Linked DNA regions of Chlorogloeopsis sp. ULAP01. Each later gene encodes a partner of the first gene's protein in a complex. Links are inferred from orthologs where the notes say so. Each region holds a gene or a part of one and is shown in the gene's direction. Other genes may lie near its edges.

Region 1 (14,725 bases):
CCGTGAAAGTTTTGCTTTTAAACATTAACTTTTTAGGAACTTAGCAACACCCACCCCGATGTTGAAAGTTTTATTAGCAATGCTTAGACTAATTCAGAAAAATAACCACCAACAGTACGGTCTGACTCTTGGAAACCGGAGTAAAGGAGAATTTTACTTCTTAACAATTTGAGTAATTAAAAAATCAGTTTTATGTATTTTAGAGTTTTCTCCTTACTTATAATTTTTACTTCAAGCAGCTATCTTGTACTTGTTATTTATAATATTCCTAATGTTCATAATTAATTTGCCACTTTGGCAGAATGATTTCAAGGTTAAAAAAACATAGATCCCCGCCTTCTTCAAGAAGTCGGGGATATTTACTTATATAGCGATCGCTAACTTCATCAACAAACTTCAATCATCTGGTGACTCAAAAGATATTTTAGTTAAATGCAGAGAATTTGAATGATGAGTCTTGAGTGTGATCTGAATTAAAATCAGACTTAATTGATTGATGTTCGTTGATTTGAGTAGCTAGCCAGCGATCCGAACTACCACCTCGAATTTCTGTTTTTTTCTTGCCAACTACCTCTAGATAAGCAAGATCTTTGATTTTGCTTAAGCAGCTTTGTGATTTAGAGCTATCAGTCTTTTTCTCAGAGGGTAAAGCGGCTAGTTTAAGATTTTCATTGCGTTGTTGGCTAGCTCTCTTGATTTGTGAGTTTTCTTTAATCAATCGGTTATAGGTGCGGTAAGGAATGTAGTGTAAAGGATTGTAGCCAGCAAACCGCAGCATTAATACACAAGCCCAGGAATACTTGCCTGCAAGAATTGCTTCAACTACTTGATCGAGCTGTTCTGGGTTAATTGACTTGTCGAAATTGTTAGTAATGTTCTGATGCATGGTATTCGTTGCCTTCAATAAAATAAATCAGTTTGTCAGTTATGTGGTGATTTTGGAGCGCAATTGGAATTTATAAATTACTCTCTAGGTTTTTTGTTCCCTAATTGGTTCCAGGAACAGATCACAAATGCGACGCTGGTAAATGATTTGGGCAGTAGCTGATTGTCCTGCTTTTAAATTGATGATTTGATCCGGATCTAGAGCTACTTCAGCCGAATACACCCAACCAAATTTGTGATCAGGTTGGGCATTACCAGAGATTGATACAATTGTGCCTGAGAGAATATTTTGCTCTTGAAATTCAATGGCGTTCTGTTGTCTGGCTTTACCTTGTGCTGATGGCTGTCTGTACTCATCAGCATCTAGTTTGATTTGTACTTTGTCTCCTTTTTTGACAAAGTCTATGTTTTGGTAAGGCAGGCTAATCACCAGAGCAAGGGATGTATCGCTAGAAGTGATTTCACCAATAGATTTTTTGGGTTGAGCTATTGTGTTAGCACTGGGCTTGTTAAAAGGATTTACAACCCTATCTATTGGAATATTGAGAAATCTCGGTTCTGGTTCAGCCTTAACTTTGTTGAGCAAAGTTTTAGTTTCGGTAATTTCGGTTTGTAACTGTGCTAAGGGAATTTGAGGAGAAGCAATTGTCTTGAGAGTAGCTTGTTTAGTAGCAACTGTTTGAGTTTCCTTAACTTGCTGCTTCTTAGTGTCTAAGTTACCAGCCAACTGTTCGGTTTCTAATTTTGTTACCCCTTGACTAGTTTTAACCGCAACCTCAACTGCTTTGTCAAAATCCTGTGGCTGAAATTGATGAAGCTCTCCTAGTGATATAAATTTTCCTCTGACTTGACCGACTTGTTTAATCTTTCCCGTAAAAGCCCAAGCCATTACAGTCGCCAAAAAAGCTAAACTGCATAGCAAAACTATACGAGGAAGAACTGAAGGCGTTTGCTCTAGCATTTTCTGTAAGGATATAGAGCAATTACCCGTACTTGTAGCTGTTGCCTGTAAGGGTGTGGCATTTGTAGGTAGCTTGGGAAACGCTGCTATTGAGGGCAACTTTTGTGATTGCTCCTTAATTATCGAAGCGATACTACCTCCACAGATTAGTGCCATTTCGGGGGCTTGATTAGAACAGGGATGCACATCCTGCATATTAATCGTTAAACTCCCTAATTGGCTTGAGGTTTTGACTGCATTTGACCTGATGATTCTGTCCATGAGCTGACCTAAAATCGGAAACCTGACTGTAGCTTTAGCTTTGATAAGGCAGTGACTGAGGCAAAATTTTACCTTGAATCATGTCCTTTGACTTGTATGAAAAAGTCTCCGTTTGGCTCTTGGTAGATGCAGTTTGTCCTCGGAAATTTGGGCTGACTCTCTTAATTCAATTACTTTCCCTGGTCATGTAGATGTTTTGATGTACACCGATACTTAGGAGTGTGTTAAGTAATAATGTTTGTTCTACAAGATCTATGACAAAATAGTCATCCACACTATGTAAGAACAACATTTGTACTTATACTATTTTTTCCTTTGATTGTCATCTGCGGTGTTGGCATTTCTTGTAAGTTTAATGCACTGAATTTGTTCTTCTATTTAATTAAGTATTATACAATTTCCATTTTGTCCACAAGTGTTAAATACTGTAGGGGTTTCGCCCCTCACCTACTATTTCTTTTTGGCTTTTATTTTTCATACCTTTTTAGGAAGTTTTACTATTAACTATGTAAATAAACAGCCTAAAGTCCTGACTATACATATAGTCATCTAACAATTTTAGCCTTCCATAAATTTTGATAATGTTTTTACAGGTGATGGTGAAGCTTTATCTGTGCTAAACCAGTAAATGGCTTATCTGATAGCACTTTCAAGTTAACATTTGATTGCGAAATTACAGTAAACTTGTTGTTAATTTTGCTTAAAAATTAACTAGTTATTTCCGACAAAAAGTTATCAACAATACAGTCTTTAAGTAGATTTTTTTCTCTACTGACTATATAGGTACAAAAATATAATAAAATCTACTTAAAGCATAATTTACCAAATAAAAAGTAGCTAATTATGCTTTGGTAGAAATAAAATTTTAAGCAATCTCTTGAAAAGAGAGTCGCAGTTTATGCTCGTATTTATATGGAATTATTTTTAGTTTATTGATGTAATATTATGGTCAGTATAAGTGTGATCGCAGATGTGATTGCTGTTGAAATAAGTGGTAATAAAGACTGCGGATTCCCATTAGTTGTTGATGAGTACCTTGTTCAACGAGAATACCTTGGTCTAAAACGAGAATATAGTCGGCATAACTAATAGTAGAAATACGATGAGTAATAATAAATTTGGTAATAGCTTCATCTGTATAAGTATTGTTGAGATGATTAAATCGAACTAGGTTTTTGTAAAATCTTTGTTCTGATTCTGCATCTAAATAAGTGGTAGCTTCATCCAAAATTAAAATGCGTGGCTTCCTCACCAGGGCGCGGGCGATCGCTATTCTTTGTCGCTGCTTACCTGAGAGCATCATGGCTCCTTCTCCCACACGGGTGTTGTAGCCCAAAGGTAAAGCTTGGATAAAACTGTGTGCTTCTGTAAGTTTGGCAGCAGCGATCGCTTGCTCCAGGGAAATCTCTGAGTTGAATAATGTAATATTTTCTAAAATGGTGCCTGTAAACAAAAAAATATCTTGCGGCACCACGCCTAATTGATTTCGCAAAGACTGGGGAGAAACATTGGCAATATCATACCCATCAATCAAAACCCGTCCACTGTGAGGACGATATAAACCTACAAGTAAATTTACTAAAGTACTTTTACCAGAGCCACTAGCACCAACAACAGCAATTGTTTGTCCTGCTTTTACCTGAAAGGAAATATCTTGTAGAGTGTTAGATTCCGCATCGGTATTGTAAAGGAAACTAACATTCTCAAAATGCACATCACCGCGAATCTGGGGTAACTCCAGTGGCAGTTTTTGTAGATTCGCTTCTGGTTGGGTGGCTAAAACATCATTTAGATGCTCAAGAGAAATTGCTACTTCTTGAAAATCATCCCACAACCCCACCAAAGCCAAAACAGGTTTGACTATACCACCAACCATCATACTAAAGGCAACAAACTGACCAACCGACATCTCCTCATTGATCACCAATGTCGCTCCATACCAAAACAATGCCGTAGTACCGAGATGATTGCTCAAACTAGTTGCAAGTTGCAAGTTATTTGCTAACTTTTGAGCGCGAAACCGCGTCTGTACCATACTTGTTAAGCGTTCTTCCCAGCGCCAACGCATTAGATTTTCGGTTGCGGCAGCTTTGACTGTAGCAATACCAGCGACAATTTCTACTAGTGCAGAATTTTGCGCTGCCGATTTGTGCAACAGTTCTCGCGATAAATTTTTGAGGAATGGATTAGCTGCGACAGTCAAAATCGCAATTAACAGAATTAAACCCACTACCATGCAAGTAAGGCGTAAGTTGTAATACACCATTAATCCCAGGTAGGCAACCACCATCAAAGCATCTAGGGTGGTAACTATAGCTTGTTTGGCAAAAAACAGTTGAATTTTGCGATTTTCTTGAATGCGAGTAATAATATCTCCCACCTGGCGCGATGCGAAAAACTGCAATGGCAAGCGCAATATGTGGCTCATAAAACTGCTGAGTTCAGCAAGATCCATATGGTTGGAGAGATAATCGAGTAGGTATTGGCGTACTGCTTGGATGGTAATTCGCCAAAAGCCGAAAAACAGGAAACAAATAGCAAAAACATTCAGAGCAAGCAAACTTTTGTATGGCAATACTCGATCCAGCACAACTTGGCTAATTATGGGAACTGCTAGTGCAAAAACTTGTAGCAGTACTGAAGCCAGAATTATTTGCCCCAGTAGCTGGCGTTGATGCCAAAATGTATACCAAAAGCTACCAAAAGAAGTTTTTTTACTTTGTTTGGCTTCGAGACGTTCAGTAGGAAATAAAAGCAGTGCATATCCTGTCCAATTTGCTTCAAACTCTGCTTTGTGTAGCGATCGCTTACCGATTGCCGGATCGGAAATTAACACGCGATCGCCTTTGACTCGCCAAACAACCACAAAGTGAATTCCTTGCCAGTGAGCAATCCATGGTTTGGCTTGCAACTCTAGCTTGCTCAATGAAGCTCTGACTGGTAATGTATCATATCCCACAACTTCTGCTGCATCTGCTAAAGCAGTTAAAGATGTACCTGTGCGGTTGGTTTGTGCAAAGTTTCGCAGCGTAGTCAAGCTCAAGCGTTTACCCCAATAAAGGCTAATCATTGCCAAACACGCTGCACCGCAATCTGATGAATCTTGCTGCCCAATAAAAGGATAGCGACGCCAAAACCTTTTAGCCAAGCGATGCTGGTTTCTAGTTACACAAAAGTCAATCTCTGTTGATGAGAGTGCTTTTGTATCCTCTAGATTACCCGTGTCCCCTTGTCCCCTTGCCCCCGTGTCCTCTTTTCCCTTGTCCTGTTCTTCCTGTCTGGTGAGAGATATTTCTGGAGCGATCGCAGCTACTGATTCCCAATTTTCTTTAGAAACATGGTATGTTACGAGTTCTGTTCCAGCAGTCCAATTTGGAATTGCGAGATTAGGGTTGTCCCAACTTTCTCCTACCATTGGTGGTTGAGTTTCTGTGGAAGAACTGCTAATCTTTCCATGTACCAACCAAAAGCGTCCCTCTAAAGAAGAAGTTACTTCTACCAAAGATGAGCCAGCACTTATCTTTGTTTTTACTAAGTGAGATACAAGCTTTTGTAAAGTATGACTGGTGTGTGAACGTAATTCAGTAGCAGTTTTGAAGAAAATTAACGCTTGTCGCTCATAAGTAGCTTGTTGTAAATAATCATTCAAATCGGGAAGCTGCTCTAACCACTGTTTGAGACTATCCAAGCAAATATATGCTATGAAACCATCACTAGCTGCAACTGCCCGGTAAGGTAAAGGCTGATAGTAGAATAAATCATCTACTCCAAAGGTTTGCTCTGCCAATAGTAAGTGAGTTGATACTTCTCGCCCAATGCTTGTGTCAAATCCCAAAAGCCGCACTCTACCTTTACAAACCAGGAAAAGAAAATTTCTACTATCTTCTATTTGTTGATCGGGAGTATAACTAGCTAAATCATCACCTAGTTGAAACTCATGCATCACCCAAATTTGACTAAAGTCCGATAGAAGGATTGAATTTCCTGCGACTCTCCTTAAAAACTTTAGGATAGTCATTTGTGGAGTGGGAGAGCGTTGGTTAGTTGTACAAACCTGCTCTCGTTGAACTCCTGACGATGAGTACGAGTTCATTGTTTTGATATCTGTGTAAGCTGATGAATTTAGTTTTTGAAGCGTATATTTGCATTTCAGACAGTTCAAAACTTCTTTGATTGAAGCACTTTGCCTCATAATAATAACTTTTGAAAAGCACATCTTTTTTTATTTTTCATCACTGCTCGCTTCCTTTTGATTTGTGTTATTGCTTTTTCTACTACGAAGGTTTAAAAGTTCCATTGTCCAATGCTTAATACCCAGTTATTTTGAATAGTTTTTCATCAAAATTGCTAAAATTAGCTGTTTTTCATGTGTGTTAGTAAGCATTGCTATTTAAGTAAAAAATATTCTCTTTTAAAGAAAAAAGAGAAATTCATATTTACGCAAAAAAGATGAGAAATAGAGTGTTGATGTCATAACTTGTTAACATTTAAATTTTTTACTGGTAATAATTGCTAATGTCCCTAGAGCTACAAGTAAAATACTGATTCGGAAACAGAAAATTTTGAGATGGAGACTTCAAAACCAAAATTGAACTCGTTGTTTGTATTAGCTCTTCCGGAAAAATCACCAGAATCATTAGTTAACTTTGTTACGTTTATACTGAGGAAAATTTTGCTGTACTACCACTTTTTCAGTAAAATACAACATAATAGTTGTCCGAAAAAGCAGCCAGATAAAAGAGATTAGTTACTATTGTTTGAGAATTCATATTAGTCAATTACAATCAATTGCAATGAAAAACCGGACTTTTATGCCCGGGCGATCAAAAAAATCTTGGGAGTGGGAGACAAGGAGACAAGGGAACAAGGAGAATAACAAACATTTTCCCAATCCTATTCTCTGTTCCCTATTCCCTTTTAATAATGACCAATGACTAATGACTAATGACTAAATAAATTCCCCAAATTGCCATTGCCCGTAGATAAGTACTGGCACGAAAAGTTCCAACCGCAGTAATAGCTTCAGGTGTACGGAATTGTAGCCCATTGTCATAAATTTGTTGGACTACCGCTTTTGTTAGATTCATGGCTTCATCTTTCATTCCCATTTGCACTAAAAATGCTGCCAAACCAAAATTTATCCCTGTCCACACTTCTAAAGGATGGGTAGCTTGAGGATTTTCTGGTGAACCATCACGCTTGAGTCCGTTAGCAGCACCAAACTTGCCATGATTAAACTTGAGAAAGCAAGCATCGTAAATAGTTTTCAAAGCAGACAAAGCGCGATCGCTCCCAACAATATCAGGCAACCCCAACAAACGTGCATAGAATTGTCCGCACAATTGATCTGCCATCACTACATCCGAGCCACTGTCACTGTCGAGTCTGTAATACTGCCCATTCCAAAGTTTCTCTTCATAGATTGGGCGAGATTGTTTTAACCATGCTTCGTAGATAGATTTTTGCTCTAATAGCTTTTGTGTATTTTCTGTACCTTGACCTTTTGTCATCAAAACATCACAAATTGCGATCGCAGCTTCCAAAGCTGCCAACCACAACCCACCGCAATAAGCACTTACTCCCCATAGTCGCCAGTCATCAAAAGTTTGATCGGGCGCACCGGAATTTTCCGGAATTCCATCTCCATCTTTGTCAAAAGTCTTTAGATAGTTGAGGGTTTCCACAATGGCATTCCAGCAGTCTGCCAGAAATTGCACATCATCCGCACCAGTGAGGAGAAAATCGCGGTATACCTGCAAAACAAAGTCACTACCTAAATCTTTCCACAGATTACAATCTTGGTAGCTCGTGTAATTTGTCTTTTCCCAAACGTGTTCATTGGGAGCGCCCAAGTCGTGAGGCGTTGCACCTGCTACCTTGCGAACAGCCATAGGGCTTTCTGCGCCAATGGTGTAATAGTAGCCAATAACGCGGCGGCGATCGTCACTTTTAGGAATCGCCCGTGCAAAAGCACGAATTACAGCTTTCTCCAACTCTGGGAAAAGTATTAACAGTCCAAAAGAACCATATAATCTGACATCAAGACTCTCGTACCAGCGATAGTCCAAGCATTCTAGCACTGCAAATTGACCAATTGGATCACGCTCTGATGCTGCACTCCAAAGAGTACCGCCAGCAGTAAGATCGTAAAGCTCATTAAATAAAGCTATTTTGAACCAGTCTGGTAAGTCTGCACGCTCAAGAATAGGTTGTTGCCAAGCTTGAATCTGCTGTTGCCAGATTTGATATTGTTGTAGCGCAGTAGATGCGATCGCCCAAGCATTCTTGCCGTTATTACCAAAAAAGTCTGTATATCTGCGGTCATATTTAATGCCAGCCGCAAATTCAGTCACAGGAAAATCCCACGTCAGAACAAAAGGAATTTGCAATGTTGCACCTGGCTGCACAGTGAAGCGCACAGCAAGTGCTGCTCCTATCTGCTCATCTTCCTTTGCTGGAGTTTTATTTATATAGTTAGGCAGAGAACCATTTTGTGCAAAGCTTTCCCATACATCTTCACCCGTACCAACTGGATTCCAACGGCTGTGGTGAAAGATTTCCATATTCGGATCTTTGCGTGTGGCAATACACCACTGTCCCTCTCCTTCTTCAACTGCTTCGCCTATACCTAAGCGATCTAAAATACAGCCGATATATTCAGTATCTTCAAAGAACTCGTTAAAATTATCCTTACTTTCATTCAAGCGCGGCTGATATTCGTACACTGGGCTACCATCATCCCGCAACCTTATCTCCGGAGATTTCAAGGCATTAGTAAACCAACCTACCATATTCTGCCAGGTGAGCATAATACTCAAAGTAATAGGTGCATTTGTCGGGTTACGTACAGTCCACAGAAATACCGCCACAGGATAGCTAGTTTCTTGGTAGTTATTCGCCCAAATAGGCGAAAATTGCTCGCAGGTTAACTGGGTATTATATACCCCTTCATAAACAAACCAACTGCGGGGATAAAGAGCATGGTAAGTACCACTTACGCCGTCTTTACTTGTTGAATACCACTGCCATGCTTGCAGGCTGCTATCTTCCGGAGCTTCTGTACACAGAGCATAAGCTTGGGAAGATGTGCCATCTGACTCAAATACACTGAATTGACAGGCGGGAATATTTTTGAAGATATGTTCGCCACCGTCGATATGCCACAGATTAAAATCTCCCCGCGAAGAACGGCCGATACAACCCGCACCAAAACCGCCTAAAGGCATTCCATGCCAAGGCCCATCATCAACATTACTAGCATAGCGGACGGTGTAGGGCTTGTCCCAACCTAAACCAATGGGACGACTCCAAGTACAGGAAGGAATTTGCGGAGAGGATTGATTTGTCATCGCCTCTATTAATAGCGTGCAGTCACGATAATGAAGACTAGCGCGATGTGTAAAATTTCTCAAGTCTACTGTTAGGAAATTTACACTTCACTTCCATATAAGAGTTGTTGTTTTTTTGTGCGATCGCGCTCTCACCATCGCTGTATATTTCTCATATAGCATCTAGAAATTCAATCCGATGCGCCAAAGTCAGCCCAAGGATGAATCCTTTACTAGTTTTAATCACAACTGTGCGAGTGAAGTAGTTCCTTTACCTCTCCAGACGCGAAAACTCCAGGGTATACGCCATTGGTCAACAACCTAAGTATAGGAGCGAGATTTGTTGATAAGGTGAAAAACAAAAGTTACCTACCAAAATCCGGACATCTAGTAGGTAGCCTCAGTCAGTTTTTGGTCTGACTTTAGACCGTTTGTGCTAGTTGATTGTTTAGGGCTTCGAGATCAATTTCGTATCCTTGAAACAGGTCGCTGCAACTAGTCTTGTCTGTTTCAGCCAGACGGAGTAAACCCCACAACAGATGTTCAGTCCCAATAGAGTTCTTACCTTGAAGCCGAACGACTTGCAAGGCAAGCTCTAGAACAAATTTACTCTCTCGGCTAAATCTCGGGTTCTCACAGGATTCAAAAGAATGCTCATTGGTTTCGATGACCAGCGTCATGCCATTTACTCGAAGTAAACGAGCACTTGTTGTGGTTGGATCAGCCAACAAGCCAGCCAGCAGATGTTCTGGCTCGACTTGTGATTTGTGCGAACGTGCTGCCTCATTTCGTGCAAACTTAACTGCGTTGATTGCCTTTTCAGTAAACCTCTCGTAACCAAACTCGAAACCAAAGTAATTTTTGAATCGCTCAACAAGTGTTTGCATAGAATTTTTCACCTCGTAGATGAAAACGTCTTCAAGTGCAACTTTGAACAGACTAGCAATTTTAAAAGCCATATCTAGGCTGGGGTCAAACTTGCCAGATTCAAAACCATTGACCGCCTGACGACTGACTCCTAATTCCCTAGCAAGGTCAGATTGTGACCACTTGTGCAGTTGTCGAAGTTCTTTCAGTCGGTTTTTCATGGCTTTGTCTGTTCTTTGTCAAGTATTACTTTACATAGTTGCCGACATCCTTGTCAAGTTTTACTTGACAAGGAGGATTTGCGGTAACGTTTGGGATAGTAGGAAATTCTGCTCCAGATGCGGCATAACAACACATTTGAAGCGGACTGGCAAAGTTGGTCAATGTTGTGGATTGTGGAAAAGGAAAAAATTATCAGTAGGGACAGCGATTCAGGGTTATCTATCAAGCAATCTCAACTTGGTGCTTACGTAATAGCACGCTTAAAGTGCGATTACCTAGCCAACGGACTTTGCTTGGGTTGGTTAATCTATCCCTACACTCCCTTAGTGGAAATTTACCGTCCAAATCAAGATGTAGAAACCTTTTACTTTTCTGAACAAACTCCACCCACTTTACCAGGAGAATCTGTACTACCTGGATTTATGCTTGACCTAGCTCCTGTTTTCAATCTTTGAATGCAAATAGATTTATTTCAAATCTAGTAATCCTTCTTCCTTCAACTTCGGATTAAATCTAACTTGTGCTTGCAATCCGCGCTCCTCTAAAACTTTTAAAATTTCTGCCTCTACTCGCCGCGCCACATTTTTAATAATTTTAGTTTTTGCCATTTCATCAATAGAATTCTCATAATTTGTATTCTCTTCTGGTGTCATTGAGACTTTGGCATCTATTGGCTGTGTCCATTTTTCTTTCTCATCTTTATTTCCCACAGGCACACTACCATTTTCTTCAATCCATGCCTTCTCAATATTTTCTAATACTGTGCGACTCGGACGTTCAATTGTTTGAATTTTTATCCAATAACACTTTTGTGGTTGACGTACTAAATGCTGCTTAAGACTGAGATAAACATCACGAGAATATCCTACATATTGCAGTATTTTTTTCTGGTCAAAAATCGCATAGACCCCGATTCGACCTTGAAAATTTTCAGGTAATTGACCATAATCATCAATACAAGGAATATATTCTAGACTTGCTAAAGAAAGAATATTTGTTTCAGTTGACATAAATCAAATTAAAAATTTCAAAGTTAGTATTTTTAGCGAGTAAATAATAAATTGCTAATTCTTTTGATCCTCTGCTATTAGCCATTAGCAATTAACTCTTTAGCTTCTGGTTTGAGAGCAAAACTACTATCAAAACTTTCGACAATTTTTAGAGCCATTTTACTTATAGTTATTTATAGGTAATTGTTAACTACTGAGGACTATTGTGTCCATCACTAGAGCACGCTAAAAAATCCACTTTAAATTAGCCTATTGGATTGTGTGACTCCTGTCAGTGGAGAAGGGTGGCTATTTGAGATTAAGAATTGTGAAGCTAAATGTTTTTGGGCTTATATCCGGTTTGAAGGCAGCCGCGATGAAAAAAATCATCACCAAGCATGAAAAAGCTATTTCTCCTATACCCCACCTCTTACATCCTCCTTCAAGTCAAAGGGTATTAAATTAAAAATTGTTGAATAATTAGCCAAATTTGGCTGATTTGATGGAGAATATCCCCTCATAATTTAGTTTATTTGTGTTTCTGAGTAATATGTTGAAACCTCGTAGGAGGTTAGCCTGCGGAGTGATATCTTATCACAGTGTTTTGGCGAGGAAGAAACTATGAGCAAGCTCAAACACGTTTGGATTATGCTGGCGTCTTTAGTACCGTTAACAAATTTGAGCAGCAAGGCTCAGGCACAGTTCGATCCTTTCATCTCCCAACCACAGATGCCACCTCCAATAAATGCACCAGCAATGTCGATAGAGCAGCAAATGCGAGATCGGATACAACACCAAAGAGTAACTCCAGCTCCCAATTCAATCAGCAATCCCAAACTTGCGGCTGCTTATTTAAAAGAGGGTTTTGAACACTATAATCGAAGAGAGTACCAAAAAGCCGTTTCAGCTTATAATCTAGCACTCCATTACAACTCAAGTTATGCGGTTGCTTATCTTGGTCGTGCCATGGCTTTGAGAAAATTAGGAGATAAATACAATGCATTTTTGGATGCTCGAAGAGCGTCTCATTGGTCTCGCCAACAGGGAAACATGAAAGTTCTTAATGCGGCAGAAAGATTTAAGCGTGTGATATATAGGTAATACCGAGTCCCAAGAAAACAGCCGTTAGTTTTAGCTGACGCAAGTGTATAATCACAGTTGACGCAATCTAAGTCATATTCCCAGAACTGGAGCAATTAAAAAGGAATTTGTGAAGTGGAAAATTTGTAAATTGCTGGTTTGGGAAAGAAGAAAAATTTATTGCATCCAGTTCAGGCATCCACATTGTCTTATACCAACCCATTCTCAGATGTGGAGTCACTGCTCACACTTATGGCAGCACTAGCCATAAATTGGGTGGGTTAAAAAACTCAAGCGCAACTTTTTTCTCGGCAATCCTAACATTGGCGTTCTGGATGCTATATTAGTAAATCTAGTAGTGTGTGTACATATATTATAGTCTTTCTGGAATTGACTGTGGCGAATACAAAGTCTGCTCTGAAACGCGCCAAAATCGCAGAACGCAATCGTTTGCGCAACAAATCTTATAAATCAGCGGTAAAGACGCTGATGAAGAAATACCTTTCTGCTGTTGAAACCTATGCAGCCAACCCTACCCCAGAAGCCCAGCAAGAGGCACTGGCTCGAATGTCGGAAGCTTATAGCAAAATCGATAAAGCCGTGAAGCGAGGTGTTCTTCATCCCAATAATGGAGCTAGAAAAAAATCAAGATTAGCTCGTAAATTCAAAGCCAAAACGCAAACAGCAGCAACTGCACAATAGTCAAAATTCAGCAGTCAGCAGTCATTCATGCTCTTGACTTTTGACTAGTGAATAATTATATAGACGCGATTAATCGCGTCTCTACTGTACGGGCGGGTTTAGAAGATAAATTATCAGTTTAAATGGCAAGATTATCAGTAAAACCCGCCCCTACTAAAAAATGACTAATGACTAAAATGCAGCTAATCGACACCCACGTTCACATAAACTTTGACCTTTTCCAGTCAGACTTAGAAACAGTACGATCGCGGTGGCAAGAAGCGGGTGTTGTGCGTTTAGTACATTCCTGTGTTGAGCCAACAGAATTTTCCAGCATTCAGGCTCTAGCTAAACGTTTTCCTGAAATTAGCTTTGCTGTAGGGTTACATCCTTTAGATGCAGATAAGTGGCATCATCAAACCGCAGATGAAATTAGCTCATTAGCTCGTTCCGATTCTAAAGTAGTAGCAATTGGGGAAACAGGACTGGATTTTTACAAAGCTGAGAACTACGAACATCAAATTATGGTGTTTGAGGCGCAGCTTGCGATCGCAACTGAACTAAATTTACCAGTGATTATCCACTGCCGTAACGCAGCAGCAGAGGTAAGGCAAGTGCTGGGAAGATGGAAAAATCTCAAAGGCGAAAGTTTGCGGGGTGTAATGCACTGCTGGGGCGGAACACCAGAGGAGACTCAATGGTTTGTTGACTTAGGCTTTTACATTAGCTTTAGTGGCACTGTTACCTTCAAAAATGCCAAGCCAATCCAAGAATCTGCTGTTGTTGTTAGAAGTGATCGCCTGTTAATCGAAACAGACTGTCCGTTTTTAGCTCCAGTTCCCAAACGAGGCGAACGGCGTAACGAACCTGCCTATGTTCGTTATGTAGCCGAACAAGTAGCCCGTCTGCGAGGAGAAACGACTGATGCGATCGCATCTCTCACTACTAAAAATGCTTGTGAATTATTCGGCTTGGCACTGTAAAAGCGCAGTTATAAATGGGCTTTTGAAGGATGTGAAAAAACATTATTTATTAGGAAGGCAAAAATATGATAAGATTATTGCCTCCAAAATAGGTTTCCTTACGCCATAATGTTTAAGGAGGCAACAGCTAACATAACATCTCTACTTCAGTTGTACCAATTTTGCTTAACTATCCTCCTAAGACTTAAAGGCAATGCTATAAATCTATGACAAGCCTTTTCCATAGTAGGTAGAGAAGATATTTAGTTTTGAGGTAGCAAAAATCTAAATTTAAAGCAATACAAATTTATTTTATAAAAGTATTTTCCTGTGAATACCACCCATCAAAATCAAGCAACACGGACAAACAGCAAGCTTGGCACATTACTCCCTCAGTATTAGAATATCATCGCTCTGGATAGTAAAGACAGGAACTTAATTGAAGGCAACAGCAAAAGAACTGCGTAGCTGAAACAGCGCGGTTTTGGA
Region 2 (17,546 bases), on another replicon or contig:
TCTGGCTGCCAAATTATACCCGGTGCCGTGCCAGTGGGATTAGGTAAAATTTTTGCTCCTTGGGGTATCAAAGCTTGCTTACGGTTGCTAGGAGTCATTTGGCGTCCGCGCTGGGCAAATTTCCGAGCAATGTCCTCAATAATTTCTGGGCATTCTACTAAGGGGACACCAAAAAAATCGGCGATGGTTTCGCAGGTGAGATCATCAGGTGTAGGGCCAAGTCCACCAGTAAAAATTAAAATTTCTGCTCTTTGACTAGCAATTTCAATAACCTGCTTTAGCCTTTGGGGGTTGTCTCCTACTACTGTTTGATAATAGTGAGGAATGCCTAATTTTGCTAATTCAATTGCCAAATATTGAGAATTACTGTTGAGTATATTTCCTAGTAGCAGTTCAGTGCCAACACAAATAATTTCTGCACTCATGAGATTGGGGAATAGGGATTAATTGGCGGGAGTGCTTCCCAATTCAGGTAATGTTCGGTACCAAAGTTGATAGATTTTTGTTCTCAGGGTTAGCTAATGGCTCATAGCCATTAGCTACTAGCTATCCCTTATGCTAAAGCTGGTACAGAACTTTCCAGATGTGTGTACAAGGGGAAGCGATCGCACAAAGCTGCCACGCGTCGGCGACAATCTTCGCTGATTGCTTCAGAATCTGGATTTAACAGGCGATCGGCAATAATATTACCAATTTCGGTAAATTCTGCAACTCCCATACCCCGTGTTGTCATTGCCGGAGAACCCAGCCTTAAACCGCTAGTTACAAATGGCGACTCTGGATCGAAAGGAACAGTATTTTTGTTAGTCGTGACATTCACATCACTCAAAAACTGTTCTGCCTTCTTGCCTGTCAATCCAATAGTACGTAAATCCACTAGCATCAAATGATTGTCAGTTCCATTTGATACGAGCTTAAAACCACGTTTTTGCAACTGTGCAGCCAAAGCGCGAGCATTTTCAATGACTTGGGCAGAATAAGTCTTAAATTCTGGCTTGAGGGCTTCTCCAAAAGATACTGCTTTAGCTGCGATCACGTGTTCAAGAGGCCCTCCTTGGGTTCCGGGGAAAACAGCTTTATCCAATTTTTTACCCAATTCTGGGTCACGAGTCATGATTAAACCACCCCTGGGGCCACGTAAAGTTTTATGAGTAGTTGTTGTTACTACATCACAATAAGGCAGGGGATTGGGATGCAAACCGCTAGCAACCAAACCAGCAATGTGAGCAATATCTGCTAGTAAGTATGCACCAATTTCATCAGCGATACTGCGGAATTTTTCAAAATCAATAATTCGAGGATAAGCAGAATAACCACAAATCAGCAGCTTAGGACGCTCCCTTAGCGCCAGCTCCCGAATTTGGTCATAGTTTAATTGTTCTGTTTCTTGATTGACACCGTAATGAACAACTTTGAACCACTTACCAGAGACGTTCACTGGTGAACCGTGGGTAAGATGTCCACCATGAGACAAGTCCATGCCCATAATTTTGTCCCCTGGTTCTAGTAGTGTCAAAAACACCGCAAAATTTGCCTGTGCGCCAGAATGGGGTTGAACATTGGCATGAGCAGCACCAAACAATTGTTTGATTCGGTCAATTGCTATCTGTTCAATTTGGTCTATGAATTCGCAACCGCCATAGTAACGTTTACCGGGTAATCCCTCGGCATATTTATTTGTCAGCACTGAACCCTGTGCAGCCAGTACAGCAGCAGAGGTAAAATTTTCACTAGCAATCAACTCCAAATGATCGCGTTGACGCTTTAGTTCTTTGTTAATTAACTCCGCAACGATAGGATCGGAGGAAGTCAGAAAATCTGAATGTTTGAGAGTCACTTTCAGTTATCCTTGGGTCAATTTGCACAATAGTTGGTGTAAGGTACAAGGCAGCAGCGTATATATTCGAGTCCATAGTCAAGAGTCCACGTCAAAAGTCTAGGCTTCAATGTTTTTTTGATTGTTGACAATTGACTGATGAATTTTGATATTTATTTGTCTTGACTGAACTGAATTACCAGACGCAAGCTCGATAAGTGCGTTAATAATCATAACGCTCTTTTCTTAATATCAAGTATGAACTATTTCTGATTGCAACTTGTTCTCGTGAATTTATGTATTGCTTTTTACTACAAATTTAAATATCCAACTTACAATGAATTTAAAGCCCACTTGGGTAATTATGCTTGGGTTGCTATCAAACAAAATTTTCCAAAGCAAGCAAAGTCAATTAACATAGCAACGGATGACATCGTAATTTTGACGGAGTCTTTGAATCCTCAGCCCTTACAAATCACCCAACTGCTATACAATTCATGAACTAGCTGTTTACAACAGACGAATCGCAAGCCACAGTCAAAATATCAGCCCAAGAGGAAATATGAGAAACAATTGAGGAACTATAAGGAGGGATTGGATGCTAGTGATTTTAATGGAGGATCAAATCCTTGCCCCTCACCAGGTTTGCCAATCTTGTTTACTCGCTGATAGTAGTGGTCAACCTCGGTGGCGTCAAGGTCAACTTCGCTGTGGTCATGTAGTCCGTAAAATTACTGAGCAGCAGCCAGACCAGTACGAGTGTCTGATGGGGTTCCGGATTGTTAATATTGAATGAACAGAACCTCCAAGATGTAACTAGTTACTTAACTGCGTTATTCTAGGTTCATGTAACTATTGCAGTTTGACCATAGGAGAACGCAATATGACTTGGCGCGGGTCTACAACGGTTAAAGATAGAATTTTTGCTAGCTTGCCTTATTTGTTGCCTTTGATTGGTGTACTTGGATTCGGTTTATATTTATTCCGACAATTTCCAGCACTACAAGTGTTGTTTATACCGCTTCAACCCGTACTAGTACTCTACGGTATTTTAGGGCCATATGGCGAACTGATTATTTTCTTTGCTCTATTTCTTTTAGTGGTTAGGAACGAAAAAATCAATCACTTTATTAGATTTAACACATTACAAGCCTTACTATTAAACATTATTGTGTATCTGTGTGGCATCATTGTGCGCCTTGTAGCGCTTCCTGGTTTAAGTTTTGCACTCCAAACGGTGGCAAGTACTATCTTTATCGGCATAGTAGTAGCAGTGGTTTATTCCATAGTTCAGTCGCTGTGGGGACGTTACGCAGAAATCCCCGCTATATCTGACGCAGTATATATGCAACTACCGCGCTAGTTTTTCACGAGCCACCACTTTATTTTCTAGGCGGCCTATGCCTTCAATTTCCACACGGACGCGATCGCCGATGGTTAACGGCCCAACTCCCACTGGTGTGCCGGTTAGCACTACATCTCCTGGTAAGAGTGTCATAACTTGACTAATATAAGACACCAGAAAATCTGGGGAAAAGACCATCTGGTCAATAGTAGCAGATTGTACGGGAGTGAAACTTTCATTTAAGAATGTTTGCAATCTGGCTCCTGGACTGACTTCACGGACGATCCACGGGCCTAAGGGACAGAAAGTATCAAATCCTTTAGCTCGTGTCCATTGCCCATCTTTTCTTTGTAAATCCCGCGCTGTGACATCATTGGCGATCGTGTAACCCCAAATTCTCGTTTGGGCTTCCTCTGTTGTGCAATCAACAGCGCGATCGCCGATTACCAAAGCCAATTCTCCTTCATAGTCGACTCTTTGTGATTGGTATGGATACTGAATTTCTGCCAGAGAAGCAATCACAGAAGTAGGCGGTTTAAAAAAAAGGAGTGGCTCAATTGGCACTTCACTTTCCATTTCTGCAGCATGCTCTGCATAATTTTTTCCTACCGCCACAATTTTTGAAGGAGCACAGGGAGCCAAGATTTGATAATCCTCTGGTTCCAATACCAAATCGGTGGGTTGACCTTGTAACCAAGGCGGAGCATCCAGAGCCTGCACTCTTAAGGAGAGTTGTAGCAACCCATAGTAAATCTGTCCTTCTTGATTTTGAACTCGCACATAGCGCTGCGCCATAACCTTGATTAATATCCTACTGTTTGAGATCAAATCACCTTTTAAAGTCAATAGTCTATAGTTCACAGTTTGTAAACTAATGACTAACTGAGCAGATTTAGTTAAGCGTTAAAATAGAAAGCTGGTAAAATTATAATTCCTTGTTGCTTTAGATGTTGATAGGTATTTGTATTAAAAAAGACATTGGATATCTGTTGACATTAGCAGCCATATTGTCCAAAAGGAGATGAATCGTGCAAATAATTTATGAAACAATGTACATTCTGCGCCCAGATTTGGGAGATGAGCAGGTAGAACAGGCTATTTCTAAATACGAAAACTTGATTCGAGAACAAGGAGCTGACAATATCCAAATTCAAAATCGCGGTAAGCGACGTTTAGCTTATGAAATTAATAGGCAACGGGATGGTATTTATATCCAAATGAATTACACTGCTCCTGGAAACATCATCGCTGTTTTAGAACGGGCTATGCGTTTGAGTGAAGAAGTAATCCGCTACTTGACTATTAAGCAAGAAGTGCAACAACCCCAAGCTCCTACAGAAGCCGCATAATTTAGGCTAGTGGTTAGTTGTTTGTTAGTAACTACTAACTACTAGCTATTAAAATTGTAAAAAAGTAAAAAAAATTGCTTTTCCCTACTTGCTGATTTCTCCGAGAATGCTAAATTAGCAAGTACTCGGAAGTATTTGCCTAAATTAACACTTCCGTGTTTTTACTTAAAACACATAAAAAGTTTTGACATGGGAGATAGTTGCCACTGTGAGCCAAAATGACACATCTACTATCCAAACGCTCTCTATAGAAGTATCGAAATTGCGCCAGGAATTGCAACTTCGCGATCAATTAGTACAACAGTTGTCTCAAGAACTCTTCCGACTAGTAAAGGGTAATACTAACTTTATGCCTCAAGCGGAAGTCTCAGAGCGTCATCAAAGCGAACTCCAAGCTTTACAGGAACAAATACAAGCAGTTGAGGAGCAGCTGACGTTCTACCAAGAGCAAATAGCAACTCGCGATGGCGAAATTTATCAGTTACGTCAGTCAGTGCAAGAACTAACTGATCGCAGCCGAATGTTAGAGCAAGTAGTACAGGAGTTACCTCAAATATATCGTCGTAAGTTTGAGGAGCGCATGGCTCCTGTTAGGGAAAAGGTAGTAATGCTACAACGAGAAAACCGCCAGTTGCAAGCAGAACTACAAAGTGTAAGTTATCGCCTAGCACTAAAAACTCGTACTGCCTCTCACAGTGGCATCGATCTGCCCAACTTTTCACGCCCGGTGTCTGGTTAAATTAGCTTAATATTTAGTATTACTAACCTGTACAGAATGCCTAGAAGTACTTCAGCTTAATTAGCATTTTGCACAGTATCTACCAGTAGCAAGGTATTAATATTTTTGGTTTTGAGTGGTACTTACAGACAAAATACCACTCTTTTAGCAATAAATAATAACTATAGCCTATGTCGCTCACCAGCTATAGCCATTATTTTTGCAATGAGTCTAGTTTTTATTGTTTGCTAGCAGCAGACTGCTTTTGCTGATGATTCTGGAATGTCTTCGTAAGTATTAACAATTTCAAATACTGAATCTAGCTGAGTAAGCTCTAAAATTAATCTGACAGGAGCTTGCACATTACAAAGTAGTAGACGACAACCACTTTGACGGGCGGCTTTTAACCCTTGAACCAATGAAACCAGCCCAGAACTATCCATGAAATCCACTTCGGCAAAGTCGATCACCCAGAGCTGATCCTGCTGGGGTAATACTCCAGCCATCTTTTCACTCAAAGCCATCCCACCGTGTAAGTCTATGCGTCCTTGGGGTTTGAACAAAATCACTTGATGTTCTGATGTTAGAGTCATGAACTTAACTGGGTAGTTGAAAGACTGAAACAAAAAAGCAGAAATTTGACACAAACACTGTTTCGCCTGCAAATACTCAACTTACTGCCTCATCCAAACTTTTTGGAATTCGCAGCTATGGACTTGCAAAGAGTGATATCAGTATTCATGCCGTATAATTTGTTTTAACTTTCCCCAATATAGGCATAAGCGCCCAAGAATTTTGGTAGCATCTGTATCTTTTAACAAATTTTTATAAAATTCCGAGCTATTTATAAAGTTTTTATAAAATAAGAAATATCTATGTTTCAGTATGTATAACTATGTGGTATACGATTACCACTAACATTATCCTAATGTTTGTTGTTAATAATACCAATTTTAAAAAAATTATGATAGAAATTTGTATAGTAAATCTATCTAGGATTGTATGAATTATTAAAATTTGGGTAAGTTAAAAAACAAATATTGTGTTGTGTACTAGTAATAATACTGAGTTTAATTAAAAAATTTTACCAAAATCAAGAACTCTGTTCAGTGAAAATATTCTGAATTGGGGGTTCTCAGTTTTTATTAACTTTACTTCCTATGCAGTTGCATAAAGTCGTAGTTGATCTCTAATCTCGTACATCTGGATTGACACATTAACTAGAAAGGAGACAAGATTATAGTAAAAGTAAAAATTTGTAAAGGCAGCGGTGCTGAATGTCTGTTGAATTCATCTCGCTAGAAAATATCCAAGCAATTGCCCATATGTATGGTTATTGGGCAGTTTTTTTGGGTATTTTATTAGAAAATTTGGGTATTCCCATTCCTGGTGAAACCGTAACATTAGTAGGCGGTTTCCTGGCTGGTAGCCACGAACTGAGTTACTGGCTAGTTCTAGGTGACGCGATCGCAGGAGCGGCGATCGGGGGAGTTTGCGGTTATTGGATTGGTAGAATTGGCGGCTGGCCTTTACTTGTAAGAGTTGGCAGCCTGTTTAGAATATCAGAAGTGCGACTTTTAAATATCAAAGAACAATTTAGTGAAAATGCGGCAAAAGCAGTGTTTTTTGGACGTTTCTTTGCCCTGTTGCGAATTTTTGCTGCTCCACTGGCTGGTATAGCTGAAATGCCATTCGGAAAATTTTTATTTTTTAACCTACTAGGAGCCAGCGTCTGGGCTAGTGTGATGGTAACGCTTGCTTTCTTTGCAGGCAGGATTATTTCCCTAGAACAATTAGTTGCTTGGGTAAGTCAATTTGCGATCGCTGCATTACTCATCCTTGTAGCTGTAATTGCGATCCCGATATGGTTAGAAGCTCGGCAAGAGCAACTGGGGGCAAAGGATTAGGGATTAGGAGAGTAGAGGAAGAACAGATGAGGGAGATAGGGAAGATGGAAAGGATGGGGAAGAATTTACTCTTATCACTTCCTCAACTCCCTCAACTCCCTCAACTCTTTGTCTCCGTGTCTTTGTGTCCCCGCGTCACCGTGTCATCCCTAGCCCCTTGTTTGCTGTGCCCAAATCCGAGTAGGCAAACCCCAAATGTAGATAAAACCTTCAGCTGCCTTATGATCAAATTGGTCTTCGGCTCCGTAAGTTGCCAAATCGGGAGTGTAAAGGGAGTTTTCGGAACGACGCGCAACAATAGTAGCGTTACCCTTAAATAACTTTACTCTCACAGTTCCAGACACTCGCTCTTGCGTTTTTTGAATAAACCCATCGAGGGCTGCTTTTAAGGGGCTATACCACAAACCGTTATAAATTAATTGGCTGTAAGTTTCTTCGATACCCCGTTTGTAGTGGGTAACATCTGCCGTTAAAGTTAGACTTTCTAAATCACGGTGCGTTTGTATTAAGACTACCATTGCGGGAGATTCGTAAATTTCCCGCGATTTAATTCCTACTAGACGATTTTCAATCATATCGATGCGTCCAACACCGTGATTTCCTGCGAAATGATTGAGTTGCTCGATGATCTGAATCGAGTCTTTGTGTTCGCCGTTGAGACTAGTAGGAATGCCTTTAGTAAAACCAATTTCGATGTATTCTGGCTCGTTTGGAGTGTCGGCGATCGCCTTAGTCATCTCATAAATTTCTTCTGGTGGCTCAAATGCCGGATCTTCCAGTACACCGGCTTCAATGCTCCGCCCTAGTAAATTTTTGTCAATGCTGTAGGGAGACGATTTTTTAACTAGTGCTGGGATGCCAAACTTTTCCCCGTAAGCAATAGTTTCCTCACGGCTCATTCCCCATTCTCTAGCTGGTGCTAGTATCTTCAGATTGGGATTGAGGGCAGCACAGGCAACATCGAAACGAACCTGATCGTTACCCTTACCAGTACAACCGTGAGCGATCGCATCAGCACCGTATTTTTCTGCGGTTTCTACTAGTGCCTTAGCAATTAGCGGACGAGCAAGGGCTGTTGCCAGGGGATAGCGATTTTCGTACAACGCATTGGCTTGAATAGCGCTAAAGGCATAATCTTTGATAAAAGTTTCTTTAACATCCACGATTAGAGATTCACTAGCACCAGATTTCAAGGCTTTTTCTCGAACTGATTCTAATTCGTCTCCTTGTCCCAAGTCTGCTGCCAGGGTAATCACTTCTTCTACACCCCACTCATGCTTGAGGTAGGGAATACATACAGATGTATCTACTCCGCCAGAATATGCCAGCACAACCTTTTTGGCACGACCCATCAGTTTCTCCAGTTAAAAAAGCAAAGAGTGAGTGATTATTATATACAATTCATCACTACATATTTTAGTCATCAATATAATTAGTAGTAATTTTTCCGAAAATCTATATACAATAACGCTAATAATTGAGTTTTGGATGATTGCAACCACTTATGAGCATCTATTAAATTTTCATCACAAAGTGCTTCTTTATATATAAAGCAAGGTGTAGAACCCTGACTTATTAAAGAATTCGGGTTTCTGGTTGAGACTGCAAAAGTTAAGCGATTAGCTATTTCTAAATAAGAAAATAGCACTGTTGTTTTTAGATTAAAATTTAGCTTTGTATGTATTCACAAAGGCAAAAATATAATTCTTTTTAGAAAAGAAGAATTAAAAAATGCAAAAAAACCGTAGAGTTCTAAAAATAAATCTCTACGGTATGTCACTGGCTTGAAAAAAGCGATCGCAAAACAAATCTACACTTTGACGTTAGTTTTCTAAGAAAAACGGTTACAGTCCACCAATGATGCCGCCGTCTTTGCGTGTAATCACAACTGTTGAAGAACGCGGGCGTCCGGACGGGCCGTATCCTTGACTATGGGGCCAGTTACTGAACTGTGTGGGATTTGAGGCTACTGCACCATCGCCGGGGTGCTGAATATTAACAAACATAGTTTTACCATCGGGTGTAGTGATTACACCAGTTACCTCACAGTTCGTTGGGCTAGTCAAAAAACGTCTGATCTGTCTAGTGTTGGGATCAGCACACATCATCACATTACCACCGATATTTTTCCAATCACCTAGACCATCACCCTCCTGATCAGTCTGTATCCAGAGGCGGCCGAAGTCGTCGAACCACAGACCATCCGGAGCACCAAAGTCGTCACCATTAATATTACCGACAAGGTTTGGCTCAGAAGCGAGTTTATCACCACACTCAACGAAAAGATCCCAAGTAAAGGTAGTGGCTTTAACAGTACGCCCATCTTCACGCCAGCGAATGATGTGACCGTAACGGTTGTCGGGACGAGGGTTGGCAGCATCGACTGGAGGACGGGCGCTGCCTGCATTTGTTGTGCCATCAGGCTTGTTAGAAGAGGCTGGAGTAGTTCCGCGACGATTATTGTTTGTCAAAGTGCAGTAGACTTCAATCTCCTGGTATCCGCCAATTCGTGGACGCACAGCAACCCACTCTGGTCGATCCATCATCGTTGCACCAACTCTATCTGCTGCTTGCCGTGTCTTGACAAGTACTTCTGCTTGGCTTCTAAATCCGTTCTCAGGTGTCAACCCACCTTGACCATATACCAAAGGAAGCCACTCGCCAGTACCATTATCCTTAAACTTAGCAACGTATAAGATACCGTGGTCAAGCATATCGCTGTTGTCAGCGCGATTATAAGGATTTAAAGGTCTGGCGCAAACAAACTTATAGATATACTCGTTGCGCTCATCGTCGCCCATATAGAAAGCCACATGGTTATTGTCATCCACAACAACCTGAGCGCTCTCGTGCTTGAAGCGACCAAGGGCGGTACGTTTCACTGGTGTACTTTGCGGGCTGTAGGGATCGATTTCAACTACCCAACCGAACAAATGGGGTTCAAGCGGATTTGTGCTGGCATCGAAGCGTGGATCAACTTCATGCCATCGATAACCAAATCCTGTTTTCGAGATGCCGTAGCGTTTCTGTCCCATCAAAATATCAGACTTCTCAACTCCCGGAATCAAAACTACATCTTCAGTAGGGTTAGCAAAGTAACCGTTCCAGTTTTCTTCACAGGTTAGGTAGGTACCCCAAGGAGTATAGCCGTGGGCGCAGTTATTGAGGGTACCGTATGCTGTGTAGGCATTGTTTTGTATACCGGTGTCAACCGAACCATTCGGCGTGAGTAAGAACTTCTTTGATTTCAAAAGAGCATCACCTGCTGCCGGGCCGGAAACGTACATCTCTGTATTGGCGGTGATGCGGCGACCATAGGGCGAATTACGGTTAACTTTCCAGCTATTGCTAGTCTTGGCTATCTCTACAACAGATACGCCGTGAGCAGCTTGAGACTTGCGTACCTTCTCAATCGTGACTTGCGATCCAGGTAGCCCCAACTGGGGTGCAGTCTCTGTTGCTGGAACGAAGGTTAGACCATCAGAATGAAGGATTTCCTCATGGGTATATTCATGGTTTACACATAGAAGTCCACGATTTGATGTCCGCTTCCGGCCAAAAAAACTGCGTTCTCGAAGTGGGAAGTAGTGCATTCCATCAGTATGCATACCAAACTGCTTTTCCTGTGCCGCAGCATTTTGTGATGCATCTGATCGCCAGTTTGGCGCGCCAGGCATAATCGGGTCGCCCCAGGCGACAAGTACTTCGACTTTGTAACCTTCAGGAACACTAACAAGATCCTTTTCTAGAAGTCCTGTAGCTGGGTTGTTCAGATTCGGTGGGATACTCTTGAAACCAATGCCACCAAATCCTGTTCCTGGTGGAATTGGCGCTGCCTCAACACTGTGGAGGAAGCCACCAATGGAAACCTCACCCATGACGGTAAGTACCGATGTACTCGCCGCCGTAATAATGAACCGCCGACGGCTCATGCTGAAACGTTCAATTACATCACGGATTGATTCGTTGCCGGATGGATTGATGGTCACATCATTTTTAGGATGAAGGGAACCTTTCATTCTGAATACTCCATTTAGGTAGGATTGAAAAATTTGCTATTTATTTTCTGGGGGAAAGACTATGTAAAAAAATTTGGAGATATGAATTTTTTAGCATCTATCGACAAAGCCTGGTATCAATCACTGAATCCTGAAATCATCTAATTTCAACGTTTAATTATTGGTCTACCAATTCATGTCGAAACAACAAATAGAAAATCTTTTGTAGATGTGTTACCTATAAATTTCAAAGATTCGACGTATCTTTGAAGCTTACTAATATCCATTAAGCCAATTTTAAATTCAGCTTTATAAATTCAAGAATTTAAAAAATAACTTAAATGTGATATCAGAATCTAAGCTAGCTTTACCTACTGCTTAATTTTTGGTTAGCAATTCATAAAACCAAGCAATAGTTTTATGCCAAGAAAGAAGAATTTAATTATTGACAAACTATAATTTAATCAACAAATATTAAGAATAGATTATGTAGTGGTTAATTAAAGATAATTTAGATGATTAAAAATAGATTATTTAATTATTAAGTAAATATTAAACTGAACTGTTTACTATAAAAAGTTGCAATATAGATAAAAAAATAGAAAAATTTATATGTAAAAACTAAAAACAATATTTCAAAATTGAAAAATATATGAATTATTTATAATTTTCCAAACAATCAGGTTTTATGTTTTATGTATTGGTCAGGATTTGTTCTCATCACCACTGATTAATTTTGGTTTGATAAGCAAAGTTAAAAGTATTTAGTAAAGGAACAGCGTTTGTGTCTTGGTTGTCCTATCTTAGAAGTGGGCAATAGTGTTGTGAGTGAGACTGTGTTTTTAAGCGTTGTTATTCCTACGTACAATCGCAAGCCGATTTTGCAAAAGTGTCTCAAAGCATTGGAGACACAACAGTTGAGTGTATCCAGTTCAGTAAGTGATTATGAAGTTGTCTTAGTAGATGACGGCTCCACTGATGGCACATTGGAGTGGTTAGCAGAACACAAAGACGAGTTTCCTCACGTGCGAACCTTTCAGCAAGACCATCAAGGGCCTGCCGCCGCAAGGAATTTGGGGGTAGAGCAAGCACGGGGAGATATTATCATCTTTATAGATAGCGATTTGGTAGTCACAGAGAATTTTCTGCAAGCTCATGCTGATGCATTAGTGCAAGGACAAAAAAATTTGGGAAGCGATCGCTTCTTCACTTATGGTGCGGTGATTAATACTTGTAATTTTGACAATCCCAGCTCCGAACCATACAAAGTCACAGATTTTTCAGCAGCTTTTTTTGCAACAGGCAATGTAGCCATTCCTAAGCATTGGTTAGAAAAAGCTGGACTTTTTGATACTCGCTTTCAACTCTATGGCTGGGAAGACTTGGAATTAGGCGTAAGGCTCAAAAACCTGGGTTTGAAACTAATTAAATGTCCTGCTGCTGTTGGTTATCACTGGCATCCGCCCTTTAACTTAGAGCAAATTCCCCGTTTGATTGACAAAGAAATTCAGCGAGGACGCATGGGAGTTTTGTTTTATCAAAAGCACCCAACTTGGGAAGTGCGAATGATGATTCAAATGACTTGGTTACACCGCTTATTGTGGGGAATTCTCTCGTTGAACGGTACTTTGAACGAACGCACAATGGCTCCATTTTTGCGATGGTTGATTAATTTGGGTAAACCCCAACTGGCTTTAGAAATCGCTCGAATTTTTCTGAACTGGTATAACGTTAAAGGCGTTTATGAAGCTTATGCTCAACTCCGATAATAGCTAATTGCTAACAGAAGACTGGCAATGAACAATTAGCTATTAACAACTCAACTACTGTACGGGCGGGTTTTAACAAAACCTCTGTAAAATCAAAGAAATTATTTATATAAACCCGCCCCTACTAGAAATGACTATTTCCCATTATTAGCCACAAATATGCTACCCTAGTATGGTTCTTTAATCTCGCACATCTAGGATTTCGGGTGTTTCTGACCAAGAAATACGCCTAGATGGAGGTTTAACCCGAATCGGAGTTGAGAAAATATGCCAGTTGTTTCATTGGCTCAAATGATGGAGTCAGGGGTTCACTTTGGCCATCAAACCCGGAGATGGAACCCAAAAATGTCTCCTTACATCTACACCGCTCGCAACGGAGTACACATCATCGACTTGGTGCAGACTGCCCAGTTGATGGAAGAAGCATATACTTATATGCGATCGCAAGCTGAACAGGGCAAGAAGTTCCTTTTTGTTGGTACTAAGCGGCAAGCTGCTGGTATTATTGCCCAAGAAGCCTCTCGTTGTGGCGCTCATTATATTAACCAGCGTTGGTTGGGCGGAATGCTCACCAACTGGGCGACAATCAAAACGCGGGTAGACCGTCTTAAAGACTTAGAACGCCGGGAAGAAAGCGGTGCTCTTGACTTGTTGCCGAAAAAAGAAGCCTCTATGTTACGCCGGGAGTTGGCGAAGCTTCAGAAATACCTGGGCGGTATTAAAACCATGCGCAAAGTCCCAGATGTAGTCGTGATTGTAGACCAACGACGGGAATACAACGCAGTTCAAGAATGTATTAAATTGGGAATACCGATTGTATCCATGTTGGATACAAACTGCGATCCAGATGTTGTGGATATTCCAATTCCAGCAAACGACGACGCCATCCGCTCAATCAAGCTAATCGTCGGCAAATTGGCGGATGCAATTTATGAAGGGCGTCACGGTCAATTGGATGTAGAAGAGGAATACGAAGATTACGAAGGTGCTGAAGAAGATTACGATTACGAAGAAAGCGACTACACTGATTCGCTGATTCCCGACGACGAAGAAGAAGAGTAGTCAGTTATCAGTTACCAGTTACCAGTGAACAGCTACTATCTCAAAACTGTTTACTGTTAACTGAAAAATACTCAAAATCCGAGAGCAATTACAACTGTCAGTCAAGTAGGAATTGAGGCAAAATGGCGGAAATATCTGCAAAACTTGTCCAAGAGCTACGCCAAAAAACAGGCGCTGGCATGATGGACTGCAAAAAAGCGCTGAAAGAAAACGATGGTGATATGGCAAAAGCCGAAGAATGGCTGCGCAAAAAGGGTATTGCCAAAGCTGGGGCAAAAGCAGATCGCGTGGCAGCAGAAGGATTGATCGGCAGCTATATTCACACTGGCGGTAGAGTTGGTGTGCTAGTTGAAGTAAACTGTGAGACTGACTTCGTTGCTCGCCGCGAGGAGTTTCAAACTCTGGTGCGGAACGTGGCTATGCAGGTAGCGGCTTGTCCGAATGTCGAGTATGTGAAAGTAGAAGACATTCCACCTGATGTTGTCGCCAAGGAAAAAGAAATTGAAATGGGGCGAGACGACTTGGGTAACAAACCTGAGGCTGTTAAAGAAAAAATTGTTCAGGGCAGAATTGAAAAGCGTCTGAAGGAATTGACTTTGCTAGATCAGCCTTATATTCGCGACCAAAGTATCACTGTAGATGAACTAGTTAAACAAGCGATCGCTCAACTGGGTGAAAACATCCAAGTACGTCGCTTCGTTCGCTTCGTTCTTGGTGAAGGAATTGAAAAGCAAGAAACTAACTTTGCTGAAGAAGTAGCTGCACAAATGGGTGGCAAATAATTTCAGTTGCTAGTTGTTGCTACCTCAGTAATTAATTGAAAGACAGGTCAAGCTATTATGGTTGGCCTGTCTTTCGTTAACTGTAAATCTAACCAACATCTAAAATCCTTTAGTATAGTGAAGCTAACAATGTAAGTGTACATTTGTACCAAATTATTCTGGTTCAAATGGGCAATAATGAGAAGATATGGCAAGACCAATTGAGCGGATAGAGCGGGATATTGCAGTCTTAGAAGAGGCGATAGCCGCGATCGCAAAAGAACTCCAAACTGCTTATGCCAGTTATCTAACCAGCTTGGGTAAAGCTTTACAACAGCAACTAATTCTGGCTAGCTATCATCTGTGTACTCAAGGGTATCCTGAAAAATTTTTGAAATTAAGCTTGAGTAAGCGGCAAAATTTACAACAAGGCATTCGTAATTTGGGTAAACAGGCAACTGAGCAGTTAATAACTTTAACTCAAAATGAGCATGAGCAACCACAGCCACAGGAAGAACAAGAAGATATAAAAGCAGGAGAAACAACACAAGCACAGGAATTTGAAGAAGTAGAGGAATTTGAAGAAGTAGAGAAAATAGAGGAAGATAGTGTTGCTGATACCCTCTTTTTAGAAGCAGTCTCTGCTGGTACCATAGTCTCAAAAACTCTTATGACGCCAAATACCTCTAATCCAGTAGAACTGATGAAATGGCAACAGTATCTGGAGAGATCTACCCAAGATACCCTCAAAAGAGTTTCTCGTGAGGCCAATCTTTTGTTACAAAAAGCGGGGATTTTACCTAAGAAATTGCCCGAACCAATATTGGAAGCGGCTGTGGCGGTATCAGAAGCTTCTGCCGAAGTTGTACCAGGGCCGCCCAACCTTTTAAACTTAGTGATAGAAATTGAAAGTGAAAAGCAGTCAGAAGAAACGAGTCTGACACAGATTATGGCTATTAACCTGCGGCTGGGGGAAATTGAATTTGCCGACACAAAAGTTTCGTCTGAGCGCAAACAGATCCGCAGTATAATTGCTCAACTCAACAAAATTGGGCTGGACTATCAAAAAAAACAGCGAGAGCGATCAATAGCTGAAGCTGAAGCAGCATGGCGTGCTAGTTGGTTTGATGATTAATGACTAATGACTACTGATAAACCAGATTGGATACGATTGCAAAAAGCCTTAGCGATAGAAGCAGAACAAGGCTTTACTGATTTAGTAGGCAAACAATATCGCTTTAGTGAGTTTCTCACCCTCACTTTCGGCAAATTCCCAACAGCCTTACCAAGCACTGAGCGTCTGCGCTGGCAAGAACTAGCGACTCAGTTTGCTAGCTATCCCAATCTGGAACTAGAAAGTAGGCAAAGCTTAGTCGCAAATACTCGCAGGTATCTATATCAACTGCAACAGCAGGAAGAGGACGCGGGGAGGTGGGGAGGTGAGGAGGCGGGGAATTTTCTTTCCGCGTCTGCGGGTTTAAATGTCTTTGCGTCTTCACAAGCGTCACCCCGTTTTCCCCTCTCCGCGCCTTCTTCCAAATCTCAAATTGTTGCTGAAGTTAGTCGCACTCTTGCCCCAAAACTTGAGCAAAAACTCAGGGATTTACCAGAAATTGGATTGAGAAAAGCTGAAAAATTAGCACGTCTCGGTTTATATACTGTGCGCGATTTGCTATTTTACTATCCCCGCGATCACATTGATTATGCCCGACAGGTGAATATCTACGAGTTGCAGGCGGGCGAGACGGTGACGATAGTGGCAAAAGTCAAGAGTTGTAATTGTTTTACTAGTCCCAAGAATAAAAAATTAACCATCTTGGAACTTTTGCTACGGGATAATACTGGTAAACTCAAAATTAGTCGTTTTTTCGCAGGTACGCGCTTTAGCAGTCGTGCTTGGCAAGAAAGTTTAAAACGTCGCTACCCAGTTGGTAGTATTGTGGCAGCGTGCGGTTTAGTGAAAGAAAGTAAATACGGTCTGACGCTGGAAGATCCAGAATTAGAAGTTTTGGCTCATCCAGGCGATACGATTGACTCATTAACTATCGGCCGGGTAGTGCCAATTTATGCTCTTACGGAAGGAGTAGGGGCAGATTTGGTGCGGCAGGCGGTAATTGCGGCTTTAGCTGCTGTGGTTCATCTCAAAGATCCTCTGCCTAGTGGGTTACGGGAAAAGTATGGGTTAATGGAATTAAAGGATGCGATCGGTAATATTCATTTCCCTCCAGACAGCGATACTCTCCAACCTGCCCGTCGCCGCTTAGTATTTGATGAGTTTTTCTATCTACAACTAGGTTTACTACAACGTCAGCATCGAGCAAAACAAATTCAAACTAATGCAATACTTGCTCCTCAAGGACAGCTATTAGAAAGATTTTACGAGATACTACCCTTTCAACTTACCAACGCTCAACAACGAGTCATCAACGATATTCTCACCGATTTGCAAAAATCAGTACCGATGAATCGTTTAGTACAAGGTGATGTTGGCTCCGGAAAAACAGTTGTGGCAGTAGTTGCTATTCTTGCAGCAATTCAATCCGGGTACCAAGCAGCACTAATGGCTCCTACAGAAGTATTAGCAGAACAGCACTACCGCAAGTTAGTAAGTTGGTTTAATTTACTGCATTTACCAGTAGAATTACTGACAGGCTCGACAAAAACTGTAAAAAGGCGAGAAATTCACGCTCAGTTGGAAACGGGAGAATTGCCTTTGTTAGTGGGGACTCATGCTCTAATTCAAAACCCCGTTAACTTTCAACGTTTGGGTTTGGTGGTAATTGATGAACAGCATCGGTTTGGTGTAGAACAACGGGCGCGA

The links.
Region 2: rpsT (region 1) and rpsF share a complex: the UniProt entries of both Bacillus subtilis proteins name them as parts of the 30S ribosomal subunit. The link is inferred for Chlorogloeopsis sp. ULAP01 from one-to-one orthologs.

What each region holds. Positions count from the first base shown.
Region 1 is NZ_JAUDRH010000009.1:222,019-236,743, forward strand. Bases 11,926-14,642 are described here. They hold rpsT (30S ribosomal protein S20), read left to right. Parts: upstream 11,926-12,989; coding sequence 12,990-13,295; downstream 13,296-14,642. Other genes in these bases: QUB80_RS19410 (tetratricopeptide repeat protein), read left to right, coding at 12,135-12,614; QUB80_RS19420 (TatD family hydrolase), read left to right, coding at 13,472-14,257. Outside these bases: QUB80_RS19375 (HetP family heterocyst commitment protein), read right to left, coding at 425-886; QUB80_RS19380 (HlyD family secretion protein), read right to left, coding at 971-2,107; QUB80_RS19385 (ABC transporter transmembrane domain-containing protein), read right to left, coding at 3,057-6,200; QUB80_RS19390 (GH116 family glycosyl hydrolase), read right to left, coding at 7,042-9,456; QUB80_RS19395 (helix-turn-helix transcriptional regulator), read right to left, coding at 9,858-10,523; QUB80_RS19400 (PDDEXK family nuclease), read left to right, coding at 10,641-10,979; QUB80_RS19405 (GIY-YIG nuclease family protein), read right to left, coding at 10,992-11,534. UniProt on the Bacillus subtilis protein: Binds directly to 16S ribosomal RNA.
Region 2 is NZ_JAUDRH010000006.1:138,012-155,557, reverse strand. The notes cover bases 3,098-5,849. They hold rpsF (30S ribosomal protein S6), read left to right. Parts: upstream 3,098-4,189; coding sequence 4,190-4,510; downstream 4,511-5,849. Other genes in these bases: QUB80_RS13405 (STAS domain-containing protein), read right to left, coding at 5,477-5,821; QUB80_RS13410 (Npun_F5560 family protein), read left to right, coding at 4,719-5,249; QUB80_RS13420 (fumarylacetoacetate hydrolase family protein), read right to left, coding at 3,168-3,956; QUB80_RS13425 (Tic20 family protein), read left to right, coding at 3,098-3,179. In the rest of the region: QUB80_RS13440 (competence/damage-inducible protein A), read right to left, coding at 1-425; glyA (serine hydroxymethyltransferase), read right to left, coding at 554-1,837; QUB80_RS13430 (hypothetical protein), read left to right, coding at 2,415-2,612; more of QUB80_RS13425, read left to right, coding at 2,700-3,097; QUB80_RS13400 (DedA family protein), read left to right, coding at 6,506-7,135; QUB80_RS13395 (argininosuccinate synthase), read right to left, coding at 7,285-8,487; QUB80_RS13390 (PhoX family protein), read right to left, coding at 8,980-11,154; QUB80_RS13385 (glycosyltransferase family 2 protein), read left to right, coding at 11,943-12,902; rpsB (30S ribosomal protein S2), read left to right, coding at 13,170-13,964; tsf (translation elongation factor Ts), read left to right, coding at 14,087-14,746; QUB80_RS13370 (hypothetical protein), read left to right, coding at 14,934-15,860; ATP-dependent DNA helicase RecG, read left to right, coding at 15,867-17,546. UniProt on the Bacillus subtilis protein: Binds together with bS18 to 16S ribosomal RNA.